3 regions of the Enterobacter sp. 6722112 genome follow, and region 1 is predicted to be linked to each of the others. Evidence: predicted binding sites of a transcription regulator. Region 1 holds the regulator's gene; each other region holds the start of a gene.

Region 1 (4,166 bases):
AAATGTGGCTTGAGACGCGTATTCCCGACTGGTTAACGGCTTATCTGGACGGTAAATAATGATTATTCCCTGGCAGGATCTCTCTCCCGACACGCTCGATAATCTGATTGAAAGCTTTGTCTTGCGCGAAGGCACCGATTATGGTGAACATGAACGTTCGCTTGAACAAAAGGTCAACGATGTTAAGCGCCAGCTTAAAAGCGGCGACGTGGTGCTGGTATGGTCCGAACTGCATGAGACGGTCAATATCATGCCACGCAACGCGTTTCACGGCTGATCTTTACACTTTTCCAGTCAGGGAGTTGCTATGTCTGCCAGACATCCGGTTATTGCCGTTACGGGTTCGAGTGGGGCGGGAACCACTACCACCAGCCTCGCCTTCCGCAAGATCTTCGCCCAGCTTAACTTACGGGCGGCAGAGGTAGAAGGCGACAGCTTTCACCGCTACACGCGCCCGGAGATGGATATGGCCATCCGCAAGGCGCGCGATCTGGGTAAACACATCAGCTACTTCGGCCCGGAGGCCAATGACTTCGGCCTGCTGGAGCAAACCTTCCGTGAATACGGGCAAAGCGGTACCGGGCAGTCCCGCAAGTATCTCCACACCTACGATGAAGCCGTGCCCTGGAACCAGGTCCCCGGCACGTTCACGCCCTGGCAGCCGCTGCCGGAACCGACTGACGTGCTGTTTTACGAAGGATTGCACGGCGGCGTGGTGACGCCTCAGCACGACGTGGCGCGCCACGTGGATTTGCTGGTGGGGGTGGTGCCGATTGTTAACCTTGAGTGGATCCAGAAGCTGACGCGTGACATGAGCGAGCGCGGCCATTCGCGAGAGGCGGTCATGGACTCGGTGGTGCGCTCCATGGAAGATTACATCAACTTCCTGACGCCGCAGTTCTCCCGAACCCACATTAACTTCCAGCGCGTCCCCACCGTGGACACCTCTAACCCGTTCGCTGCAAAAAGCATCCCGTCGCTGGACGAGAGCTTTGTGGTGATCCACTTCCGCAACCTGGAAGGCATTGATTATCCCTGGCTGCTGGCGATGCTACAGGGTTCGTTTATTTCGCACATGAATACGTTAGTGGTACCGGGCGGAAAAATGGGGCTGGCAATGGAGCTGATCATGACACCGCTGGTGCAGCGGCTGATGGAAGGAAAGCAGATCGCGTGAATTGTTTTGCCCGGTGGCGCTGCGCTTACCGGGCCTACGGGCGTGCTTTTGTAGGGCGGGTCAGCGAAGCGCCACCCGCCAAAAATTAAGCCGCGATCACTTCATACGAATGGGTGATTTTTACCGCTTTCTCCAGCATTAACGCCACAGAGCAGTATTTTTCCGCAGACAGGTCAACCGCACGCGAGACCGCCGCGTCCTTCAGTTCTTTGCCGGTGACGATAAAGTGCAAATTAATATGCGTGAACAGGCGGGGCGCCTCTTCACGACGTTCCGACGTCAGCTTCACTTCACAATCGGTCACGTCATGACGGCCTTTTTGCAGGATCGACACCACGTCGATCGCACTGCATCCGCCTGCCGCCATCAGCACCATTTCCATTGGGCTTGGCGCTTTATCGCCGGAGTTGCCATCCATCAAAACCTGGTGCCCAGAAGCAGACTCGCCCAGGAACGTTAACCCTTCAACCCATTTCACACGCGCTTGCATATTCACTCACTCCAACGTTGCATTTTTTATGACAGATTACGTGTACGTTACATTTCTCGCAACGGAAGGCGACCTGCGTCATGCTGAAGCGAGACACCAGGAGACACGCGGCGAAAGCTATGCTAAAACACTCTGGATGCTACAGTAATACATTGACGTTACACATGTATGCAGAGGACATCAAACTTTACTGGCTGCGAAACGTTACGACAGCCGACTTCCCAGGTATGGGTAAGAATTCGATTGCAACCCCAGAGTCCGGATGCATCTTATGACTCTGGTGACAGCTTATAACAGAGGATAACAGCGCATGGTGCTTGGCAAACCGCAAACAGACCCGACTCTCGAATGGTTCTTGTCTCATTGCCACATTCATAAGTACCCATCAAAGAGCACGCTGATTCACCAGGGTGAAAAAGCGGAAACGTTGTATTACATCGTTAAAGGCTCGGTGGCCGTGCTGATCAAAGATGAAGAAGGGAAAGAGATGATCCTTTCTTATCTGAACCAGGGCGATTTTATCGGTGAACTGGGCCTGTTTGAAGAAGGCCAGGAACGTAGCGCCTGGGTTCGTGCAAAAACAGCATGTGAAGTGGCTGAAATTTCTTACAAGAAATTCCGTCAGCTGATTCAGGTCAACCCTGACATCCTGATGCGTCTTTCTTCCCAGATGGCACGCCGTCTGCAAGTGACCTCTGAGAAGGTGGGTAACCTCGCCTTCCTGGACGTGACCGGTCGTATCGCGCAGACGCTGTTGAACCTGGCGAAACAGCCAGACGCCATGACCCACCCTGACGGTATGCAAATTAAAATTACCCGTCAGGAAATCGGTCAGATCGTCGGCTGCTCCCGTGAAACAGTGGGCCGTATCCTGAAGATGCTGGAAGACCAGAACCTGATCTCTGCCCACGGTAAAACTATCGTGGTCTACGGAACCCGTTAATTTCGGTCAAACGGCGTGCCGCCGCAGGGTGGCACGCCGTTTTTGTCTCTACTCCTCATGTGGCGCAGGCTGATCTATCACCCGGAAGTTAACTACGCACTACGACAAACGCTGGTGCTGTGTCTTCCCGTGGCCGTGGGCCTGATCCTCGGACATCTTCAGCAAGGCCTGCTGTTTTCCCTCGTGCCCGCCTGCTGCAACATTGCCGGTCTGGATACGCCGCATAAACGCTTTTTTAAACGTCTGATTATTGGCGGCTGCCTGTTTGCCGGCTGTAGCCTTGCCGTACAACTTTTACTGGCCCGCGACATTCCTCTGCCGTTGATCCTGACCGTGCTGGCGATGACGCTCGGCGTCACCGCCGAAATCAGCTCGCTGCACGCCCGCCTGCTTCCCGCGTCGCTGATTGCCGCCATCTTCACCTTAAGCCTTGCGGGCAATATGCCGGTGTGGGAGCCATTGCTGATTTACGCCCTCGGCACGCTATGGTACGGGCTGTTTAACTGGTTCTGGTTCTGGCTGTGGCGGGAACAGCCGCTGCGCGAATCCCTGAGCCTGCTCTACGTGCAGCTTGCTGAATACTGCGAAGCAAAATACACCCTGCTCACTCAACATACCGACCCGGAAAAATCCCTGCCGCCGCTGCTGGCGCGCCAGCAAAAAGTGGTGGATCTGATCAGCCAGTGCTATCAGCAGTTGCACATGCTTGCCGCCAACAAAAATCATGAATACAAGCCGCTGCTGCGAACCTTCCAGGTCGGGCTGGATTTGCAGGAGCATATCTCCGTCAGCCTTCATAATCCGGAAGAGGTGCAAAAGCTGGTGGAGCGCAGCCATGCGGAAGCGGTGATCCGCTGGAACGCGCAGACCGTCGCGGCCCGCCTGCGGGTGCTGGCTGACGATATCCTCTATCACCGCTACCCGACGCGCTTTAACATGGACAAACAGCTCGGCGCGCTGGAAAAGATTGCGCGTCAGCACGCGGATAACCCGGTCGGGCAATTTGCTGCCTGGCATTTCAGCCGCATCGCCCGGGTGTTACGCACCCAGCGCCCGCTTTATGCCCGGGACCTGATGGCCGATAAGCAAAAACGGCTGCCGCTGCTGCCCGCGCTCAAAAGCTATCTATCACTGAAATCTTCCGCCCTGCGCAATGCCGCGCGGATCAGTGTGATGCTGAGCATCGCCAGCCTGATGGGAATGGCCCTGCACCTGCCGAAACCCTACTGGATCTTAATGACCGTGCTGTTTGTCACCCAGAACGGCTATGGCGCCACGCGGGTGCGCATTCTGCATCGGGCGGGCGGTACGATGGCGGGGCTGATTATCGCGGGCGTGACGCTGCACTTTCACGTGCCGGAAGGCTATACCCTGGCCGGTATGCTGGCGATCACGCTGGTGAGCTACCTGATCATCCGCAAAAACTACGGCTGGGCGATGGTGGGCTTTACGGTCACGGCGGTGTATACCCTGCAACTGCTCACGCTTAACGGGGAACAGTTTATTATTGCCCGGCTGGTCGATACGCTAATTGGCTGCCTGATCGCCTTTGGCGG
Region 2 (4,166 bases), 440 kb from region 1:
GACGCACGGCATCTGGAATGAAAAAGCAGAGCGCTATCTGCTGGCGCAGTTTGGTGTGGATATTGGGGAGGCGGCGGCATGATGTCTCTGGCATGGCCGCTCTTTCGCGTTACGGAACAGGCGGCGTTGGCCGCCTGGCCGCAAACCGGGTGCGGCGATAAAAACCGAATCGACGGGCTGGCGGTAACCGCCATGCGCGAGGCGCTAAACGCGATAGCGATGCGCGGGCGTATCGTTATCGGCGAAGGTGAGATCGACCATGCGCCAATGCTGTGGATTGGCGAGGAGGTCGGAAGCGGCATCGGCCCGGCGGTGGATATTGCCGTCGATCCCATCGAGGGCACCCGCATGGTGGCGATGGGGCAAAGCAATGCGCTGGCTGTGATGGCGTTTGCGCCTGAGGGCCGCCTGTTTCATGCCCCTGATATGTACATGAAAAAACTGGTGGTTAACGCAGCGGCAGCCGGGGCAATCAGCCTCGATCTCCCGCTGGCAGACAACCTTCGCAACGTTGCCCGGGCGCTGGGCAAGCCGCTGGAGCATCTGCGGATGGTGACGCTGGACAAACCGCGCCTGCAAAATGCAATTGCCGAGGCGACGCAGCTGGGCGTGAAAGTGTTTGCGCTGCCCGATGGCGATGTCGCCGCCAGCGTTCTGACCTGCTTACAGGATAATCCCTATGATCTGATGTACACCACAGGCGGCGCGCCGGAAGGGGTGATCTCCGCCTGCGCGGTGAAAGCGCTGGGTGGCGATATGCAGGCGGAGCTGATCGATTTTTGTGAAGCGAAAGGGGAGAGTCCTGAGAACCGTCGGGTCGCCGTGCAGGAGCACCGTCGCTGTGCGGAGATGAAGGTGGAAGTCAATCGTATCTATACCCTTAGCGAACTGGTAAAGGGCAATGACATCCTGTTCAGCGCGACGGGCGTGACGGGTGGCGAACTGGTTAAAGGTATTCAACAGGTTGCGAAGGGTGTGCGCACGCAAACTTTACTGATCGGCGGCGCAGATCGAACGTGTAATATAATAGACTCTCTGCATTCACGGTGATTTATCGAGATACAAATGACGACGCTGACAGAAGACGATGTGCTTGAGCAACTGGATGCTCAGAATAACCTCCTCGCATTCATGACGACGGCACAGTCTTTTTTACTCCAGGGCATTAAATGTTTTCTGCCGTCGCTGTTTGTCGATAACGATGAAGAGATCGTGGAATATGCAGTGAAGCCGTTACTCGCCCGGAGTGGGCCGCTTGATGACATCGATGTGGCGTTACGCCTGATCTATGCGCTGGGGAAAATGGAAAAATGGCTCTACGCCGACATAACGCATTTTTCGCAGTTTTATCAGTATCTGAACGAGCAGGATACGATCCCTGGCTTCGCCGATGACATCACCTGGGATTTTATCAGCAACGTTAATTGCATCACCCGTAACGCGACGTTATTCAGCGCGCTGGAGTCGATGAAATTTGCTGACTTTGCCGCATGGTCTGAGGTGCGCTTTACCGCAATGATCAAGACGGCGCTCACCCTGGCGGTAACGACAATTTTAAAGGAACTTACGCCGTGAAAATTGGGCTAACGGTCAATGGGCTATATGTAGAAGCACATTATCCTGACGACGAAATTGAAAATGTTCATAAGCCTTTGCTGCGGCAACTGGCGAAACGGCATTTCGCCAGCGCCAGCAGACGTACGATTGTTTTTCTCAGCGCCCCGCCCGGTACGGGCAAGTCCACGCTGACCGCCTTCTGGGAATATCTCTCTCGTCAGATGGAGGGGCTCGCTCCGATTCAGACGTTGCCAATGGATGGATTTCATCACTACAACGTCTGGCTGGAAGCGCATAACCTGCGCGCGTACAAAGGCGCTCCGGAGACCTTTGATGTCGACAGGCTGGCGCAACATCTGCGGCAGATAAAAGAGGGCGACGGTACCTGGCCGCAGTATGACCGGCAAACGCACGACCCTGTCGAAGATGCAATCGTGGTAACGGCCCCTGTCGTGATTGTTGAGGGTAACTGGCTGCTGCTTGATGACGAACGATGGCGAACGCTGATGGAATACTGTGATTTTTCATTGTTTATTCGCGCCCCCGCCGAAGCCTTACGTACGCGCCTGGTTGGACGTAAGCTGGCCGGCGGACTCTCTCAGGCCGACGCCGACGCGTTTTATGCGCGCACCGACGGGCCAAACGTGGAGCGTGCTTTGCGTCACAGCCGTCCTGCCAATGTTGAACTGATGATGTCGGCAAATGGCGAATACCGACTCGTCTGATCCTCAGCGGCTTTCAGTAGGGGCTCCGGTCGACCCGCCGCGTTTTTACGTGGCGGGATGAAAAGGGATTATTCCGGAAAAATGTGATGGAGATCAGATAAAATCGCTCTTAATCTGGACAGAGATTCCTTTTATTCCCCGATTCGCTTATTCTTGCTGAAGCGTTTCAGTCGATTAAATGTTCGACAATTGACCAATCAATCGCAGTTTGTGACAGCAAGGATTCCCCTTCGGGCGTCGCTGGATTACTCTTTCAGCCACCTCAAACTCAGGGATAGCTTTGCAGGAGATCTATGACCGTACGCGTAGCGATTAATGGCTTCGGTCGCATCGGACGCAACGTGGTTCGTGCTTTATATGAATCCGGGCGTCGTGCGGAAATCACCGTGGTGGCAATCAATGAACTGGCGGATGCTGCGGGCATGGCGCATTTGTTGAAATATGACACCAGCCACGGTCGCTTTGCCTGGGACGTTCGCCAGGAAAGGGAACAGCTGTTCGTCGGTGACGATGCCATCCGCGTGCTGCATGAGAACAGTATTGAAGGGCTGCCCTGGCGCGAACTGGGTGTGGATGTGGTGCTGGACTGTACCGGCGTGTACGGTAACCGTGAACATGGCGAAGCGCATCTGAATGCTGGCGCGAAAAAAGTGCTGTTCTCCCATCCCGGCAGTAACGACCTCGACGCCACCGTCGTGTTTGGCGTCAACCAGCACGAGCTGCAAGCTGAACACCGCATTGTCTCCAACGCCTCCTGCACCACCAACTGCATTATTCCGGTCATTAAACTGTTAGACGATGCGTATGGCATTGAATCCGGCACCGTGACCACGATTCACTCCGCCATGCACGATCAGCAGGTCATCGACGCCTACCATCCGGATTTACGGCGCACTCGCGCGGCGAGCCAGTCCATCATTCCGGTGGATACGAAACTGGCTGCCGGGATCACCCGTATTTTCCCGCAGTTTAACGACCGTTTCGAAGCGATTGCCGTGCGCGTGCCGACGATAAACGTCACCGCAATCGATCTTAGCGTGACGGTGAAAAAACCGGTAAAAGCCTGTGAAGTCAACCTGTTGCTGCAAAAAGCGGCACAGGGAGCATTTCATGGTATAGTTGACTATACGGAATTACCGTTGGTCTCAGTAGATTTTAACCACGACCCGCACAGCGCCATCGTGGATGGCACGCAGACGCGAGTCAGTGGTGCGCACCTTATCAAGACGCTGGTCTGGTGTGATAACGAATGGGGCTTTGCTAACCGAATGCTCGACACCACGTTAGCCATGGCCGCAAAAGGTTTCAGGTAGAGCGCACCTTGCGCTTGCAAAACTTTAAGAATCAACGAGAGGATTCACCATGTCTGTAATTAAGATGACCGATCTGGATCTGGCAGGTAAACGCGTTTTCATCCGTGCCGATCTGAACGTACCGGTTAAAGATGGCAAAGTGACCAGCGACGCGCGTATCCGTGCATCTCTGCCAACCATTGAACTGGCTCTGAAGCAGGGCGCTAAAGTGATGGTCACCTCCCACCTGGGCCGTCCAACTGAAGGCGAGTACAACGAAGAGTTCTCTCTGCTGCCGGTTGTTAATTACCTGAAAGACAAACTGTCCAGCCCGGTTCGCCTGGTGAAAGATTACCTGGACGGCGTGGAAGTTGCCGAAGGTGAGCTGGTTGTTCTGGAAAACGTTCGCTTCAACAAAGGCGAAAAGAAAGACGACGAAACCCTGTCCAAAAAATACGCTGCGCTGTGCGACGTATTCGTGATGGATGCATTCGGTACGGCTCACCGTGCGCAGGCATCTACCCACGGTATCGGTAAATTCGCAGACGTCGCCTGTGCAGGTCCGCTGCTGGCTGACGAACTGGAAGCGCTG
Region 3 (4,166 bases), 2.1 Mb from region 1:
GAGTAGGCCAGCCTGCGCCGGCCTGCAATGGCGTCATACAAATGTTGCCTTAACGACGTGCCGGAGAGCGTGCTATGTTAGTACAACACAAAAAGCGTTGAGGAACAGTGAGATGATTATTTTAGTTACCGGGGCGACAGCGGGTTTTGGTGAAAGCATCACGCGTCGCTTCGTCGCCAACGGACACAAAGTGATTGCAACAGGGCGTCGTCAGGAGCGTTTGCAGGAGCTAAAAGACGAGCTGGGTGACAGCATTCTGACCGCGCAGCTGGACGTCCGCAACCGCGCCGCCATCGAAGAGATGATTGCCAACCTGCCTGCCGAATGGCGTGAAATTGACGTGCTGGTCAATAACGCTGGCCTGGCACTGGGCATGGAGCCTGCCCACAAAGCCAGCGTGGAAGACTGGGAAAACATGATCGACACCAACAACAAAGGGCTGGTGTACATGACCCGCGCCGTGCTGCCGGGCATGGTTGAACGTAACCGTGGCCATATCATTAACATCGGTTCCACCGCCGGAAGCTGGCCTTACGCGGGCGGCAACGTCTATGGCGCGACCAAAGCCTTTGTCCGCCAGTTCAGTCTGAACCTGCGCACCGACCTGCACGGAACCGCGATCCGCGTGACCGATGTTGAACCGGGTCTGGTAGGCGGAACTGAATTCTCCAACGTGCGTTTCAAAGGCGACGACGCGAAAGCGGATAAAACCTATGAAAACGCGAATGCGCTGACGCCGGAAGATATCACCGAAACCGTCTGGTGGGTCGCGAATCTGCCGAAGCATGTCAACATCAATACGGTTGAGATGATGCCCGTCAGCCAGACCTATGCCGGACTCAGCGTGCATCGCGGTTAATTTACCCTGCCCGGCCTGCGGGCCGGGTATGTGATGGCAGGGAAAAGAATGGTAGTATGTTCAGGTTAACTCTCTGAGAAATCACAACCCATGGCCGCTGAATCGCAACTTAATCCTACCCAGCCCGTTAATCAGCAAATATATCGCATCTTACGCCGTGATATTGTTCGCTGCCTGATCCCACCGGGAACGCCACTCTCAGAAAAAGAGGTTTCGGTACGTTTTGACGTTTCCCGTCAGCCCGTACGTGAGGCGTTTATTAAGCTCGCAGAAAACGGCCTTATTCAGATCCGCCCTCAGCGCGGCAGCTATGTAAATAAAATTTCGCTTTCGCAGGTACGGAATGGCTGTTTTGTTCGCCAGGCCATCGAGTGCGCCGTGGTGCGTCGCGCCGCGTCGCTCATCAACGATAACCAGTGCTACCTGCTGGAGCAAAACCTGCATCAGCAACGAATCGCCATCGACCGCAAACAGTTAAACGACTTTTTCCAGCTGGACGACGAGTTCCACCAGAAACTGGCGCAGATCGCCGAGTGCCAGCTCGCGTGGGATACCGTCGAAAACATCAAAGCTACCATCGACCGCGTGCGCTACATGAGCCTCGACCATGTTTCTCCGCCAGAGATGTTGCTGCGCCAGCATCATGATATTTTCAGCGCGCTGGAAAAACGCGACGTGGAAGCCGTAGATAAAGCGATGACGCTTCACCTTCAGGAAATTAGTGAGTCAGTTCAGTTAATTCGCCAGGAAAACCGCGAGTGGTTCAACGAAGAATAAAACCTCGCCGCCTCCTTTCGGTTGCGGCGAAGTAATTAGCGGACCACTAATACCGGAATAGTGGCGTAGCGCAGAATAGTTTCAGCATTTGAACCCAGCAGATGGGTTGTAATGCTCGGATTTTTTGATCCGATAACAATAACGTCGTATTTCCCCTCTTTGCTGAGCTTGATGATTTCATCGCGTACGTTGCCGAAGCGAACTTCACAGTCAATATTGTCCGGGGACATATCAAAGAGCCGTTTCAGCGCCTTCATCTTCTTATCAGACTCGGCGGTCATATACTCTTCGAACTTCTTAATATCGGCATTGAACCCCCGCAGTAACGAACGGCTGCTGTTAGGGAGAATGTTGACCAGGTTGATCGTCGCGCCTTCCGCCTTCGCGAGGTTGACCGCGTGGCGTACCGCTTTATCGCTCAAATCCATTTCAAACACATCAACAGGCATCAAAATTTTCTTATACATAAGCCTGACTCCTTTTCCGATGAAGGGTTATTTTCTGCCTCCAGAATGACATTGTGGATATAAACAAAGCCTAAACACTTGCACCCGGAAACTATCAATTAAGGAAAATAACTGTCCGCTTTGTAAAGTGGTGTCCTGAACCGTCAACGCCTGCATGAAATAAGAAAAAAGTGTGAGCTTGATCAAAAGCAAATAATTTCGTTAAAGAGAGGCGTATTAATAGTGCCCCGTGAACGGCAGCCGTTGAATTAGCGCCGTAACGGATAAGTACGAGAGGAGAAAATACCATGATGACATACGACCGTAACCGAAATGCAATCACCACTGGCAGCCGCGTCATGATTAGCGGCACAGGCCAGTTCGGCGTGATTAAAGCGATCCACAGCGACGGCCTTAATGCCGAGCAGGTGCGCCGTGGTAAAACGGTTGAAGTCGAAGGATGCGAAGGTAAGTTCGAACCGATTGAGCTGATTCGCCTGGGGATGCACTAAGCTGCGCCCCGACATGCCGCCGCGGACGGCGGCATGTCATCGCGTTAAAGCCGGGAGGCGTACTCAGCAACCGTGGCCTTCGCGCCTTTTTGCAGCAACGTTTGATAGGCCTGCATGACCGCAGCCACAAACACCGCGTCCTTCGGCAGCTCGTTACCGAAAATAGCCTCAATGCCCAACAGCGCGCTAACGCGGCTTTCGCCTTCAGCGCTACCGTTTACCGCCGCCTGAATCACCGCCAGCTGCGGATCGCTCACCTTAATCGCGTTACCCTGCTCATCCACACCGCCGACATAACGCATCCAGCCCGCAACACCGAGGGCCAGCAGCGGGAAGGGTTTCTGGTGGACAAGGTGCCAGCGAACGGAATCGAGCATCCGCTGCGGCAATTTCTGGCTACCGTCCATGGCGATTTGCCAGGTGCGGTGGCGCAGGGCCGGATTGCTGTAACGTGCGATCAGCAGGTCGGCATAGTGAGCTAAATCCACCCCCTTCACTTTCAGCGTCGGCGCCTGCTCTTTCAGCATTAGCGCATGCGCGGCTGCGCGATAATGTTCATCTTCCATGCAGTCGTTAATGTGCTGATAACCGGCCAGGTAGCCGAGATAGGCCAGGAACGAGTGGCTGCCGTTAAGCATACGCAGCTTCATCTCTTCAAACGGAATGACATCAGAAACCAGTTCCGCACCGGCCTTTTCCCACTGTGGACGTCCGGCGACGAAATTATCTTCTACCACCCACTGGCGGAACGGCTCGCAGGCGACACCTGCCGGATCGCGTACGCCGGTCAGCTGTTCAATTTTATCCAGCGTTTCAGCCGTGACGGCGGGCACAATACGGTCCACCATGGTTGACGGGAAGGTGACGTTCGCTTCAATCCAGTCGGCCAGTTCGCCGTCAACAGCGCGCGCGTAGGCGCAGGTGACATTGCGCATCACGTGGCCGTTTTCCGGCATGTTATCGCATGACATCACGCTGAATGCTGGCAGCCCCGCCGCCTTACGCCGCGCCAGCGCTTCAACCACTACGCCTGGCGCAGATTTCGGCTGATGGGGGTTTTGCAGGTCGGCAACGATTAACGGATGATCGAACATCAGTTGTCCGGTTGCCGGGGAGTGGCAATACCCTTTCTCGGTGATGGTCAGGGAAACAATGGCGACCTGCGGATCGCACAGCGCCGCCAGCACGGTTTCAAGGCCGTCGACCTGCGCATGCAGCGCATTTTTGACGACGCCGACCACGCGCGCCGTCCACGCATCGGCAGACATCTCTGCTACGGTATAAAGATTATCCTGTGCCTTCAGATCGGCGATCTGCTGTTCGCCGCCAATCAGGTTAACTTCGCAGTAACCCCAGTCGCTGCCCTGTTCTGCGGCGAGTATATCGGTGTACACCGCCTGGTGCGCACGGTGAAACGCGCCAAACCCTAAATGAACAATGCGTGCCTTGAGGCTGTCGCGATCGTACTGAGGACGCGTTGCCTTCGCCTGTAATAAACGGTTTTCCATGATTGAGACTCGTTAATTATGAACGCTGAGATCCGCAGCCGCTCTGGTGACAGTGCGGCTGCGC

The links. The regulator CRP, encoded in region 1, controls carbon source genes, mostly activating them, when cyclic AMP is high. The targets are predictions, from matches to a motif close to ATGTGANNNNNNTCACAT.
Region 2: epd (erythrose-4-phosphate dehydrogenase) is a predicted target of CRP. The motif match lies at 2,364-2,381, and genes of this name have one in related genera.
Region 3: ydfZ (putative selenium delivery protein YdfZ) is a predicted target of CRP. The motif match lies at 2,274-2,291, and genes of this name have one in related genera.

Annotation. Positions count from the first base shown of each region.
Region 1 covers NZ_JBZWGR010000007.1:3,902,121-3,906,286, forward strand. Annotated here, with positions in the region: gene AC4OVU_RS20245 (hydrolase) at 1-59, shown strand, start outside; gene AC4OVU_RS20250 (YheU family protein) at 59-277, shown strand; gene AC4OVU_RS20255 (phosphoribulokinase) at 308-1,177, shown strand; gene AC4OVU_RS20260 (OsmC family protein) at 1,263-1,667, opposite strand; gene crp (cAMP-activated global transcriptional regulator CRP) at 1,978-2,610, shown strand; gene AC4OVU_RS20270 (YccS/YhfK family putative transporter) at 2,668-4,166, shown strand, end outside.
Region 2 covers NZ_JBZWGR010000007.1:3,464,113-3,468,278, reverse strand. Annotated here, with positions in the region: gene AC4OVU_RS18020 (zinc-binding dehydrogenase) at 1-82, shown strand, start outside; gene glpX (class II fructose-bisphosphatase) at 79-1,050, shown strand; gene AC4OVU_RS18010 (MltR family transcriptional regulator) at 1,066-1,575, shown strand; gene AC4OVU_RS18005 (nucleoside/nucleotide kinase family protein) at 1,572-2,282, shown strand; gene epd (erythrose-4-phosphate dehydrogenase) at 2,576-3,595, shown strand; gene pgk (phosphoglycerate kinase) at 3,645-4,166, shown strand, end outside.
Region 3 covers NZ_JBZWGR010000007.1:1,842,168-1,846,333, reverse strand. Annotated here, with positions in the region: gene ydfG (bifunctional NADP-dependent 3-hydroxy acid dehydrogenase/3-hydroxypropionate dehydrogenase YdfG) at 113-859, shown strand; gene AC4OVU_RS10420 (GntR family transcriptional regulator) at 950-1,636, shown strand; gene AC4OVU_RS10415 (universal stress protein) at 1,672-2,103, opposite strand; gene ydfZ (putative selenium delivery protein YdfZ) at 2,391-2,594, shown strand; gene AC4OVU_RS10405 (mannitol dehydrogenase family protein) at 2,639-4,102, opposite strand.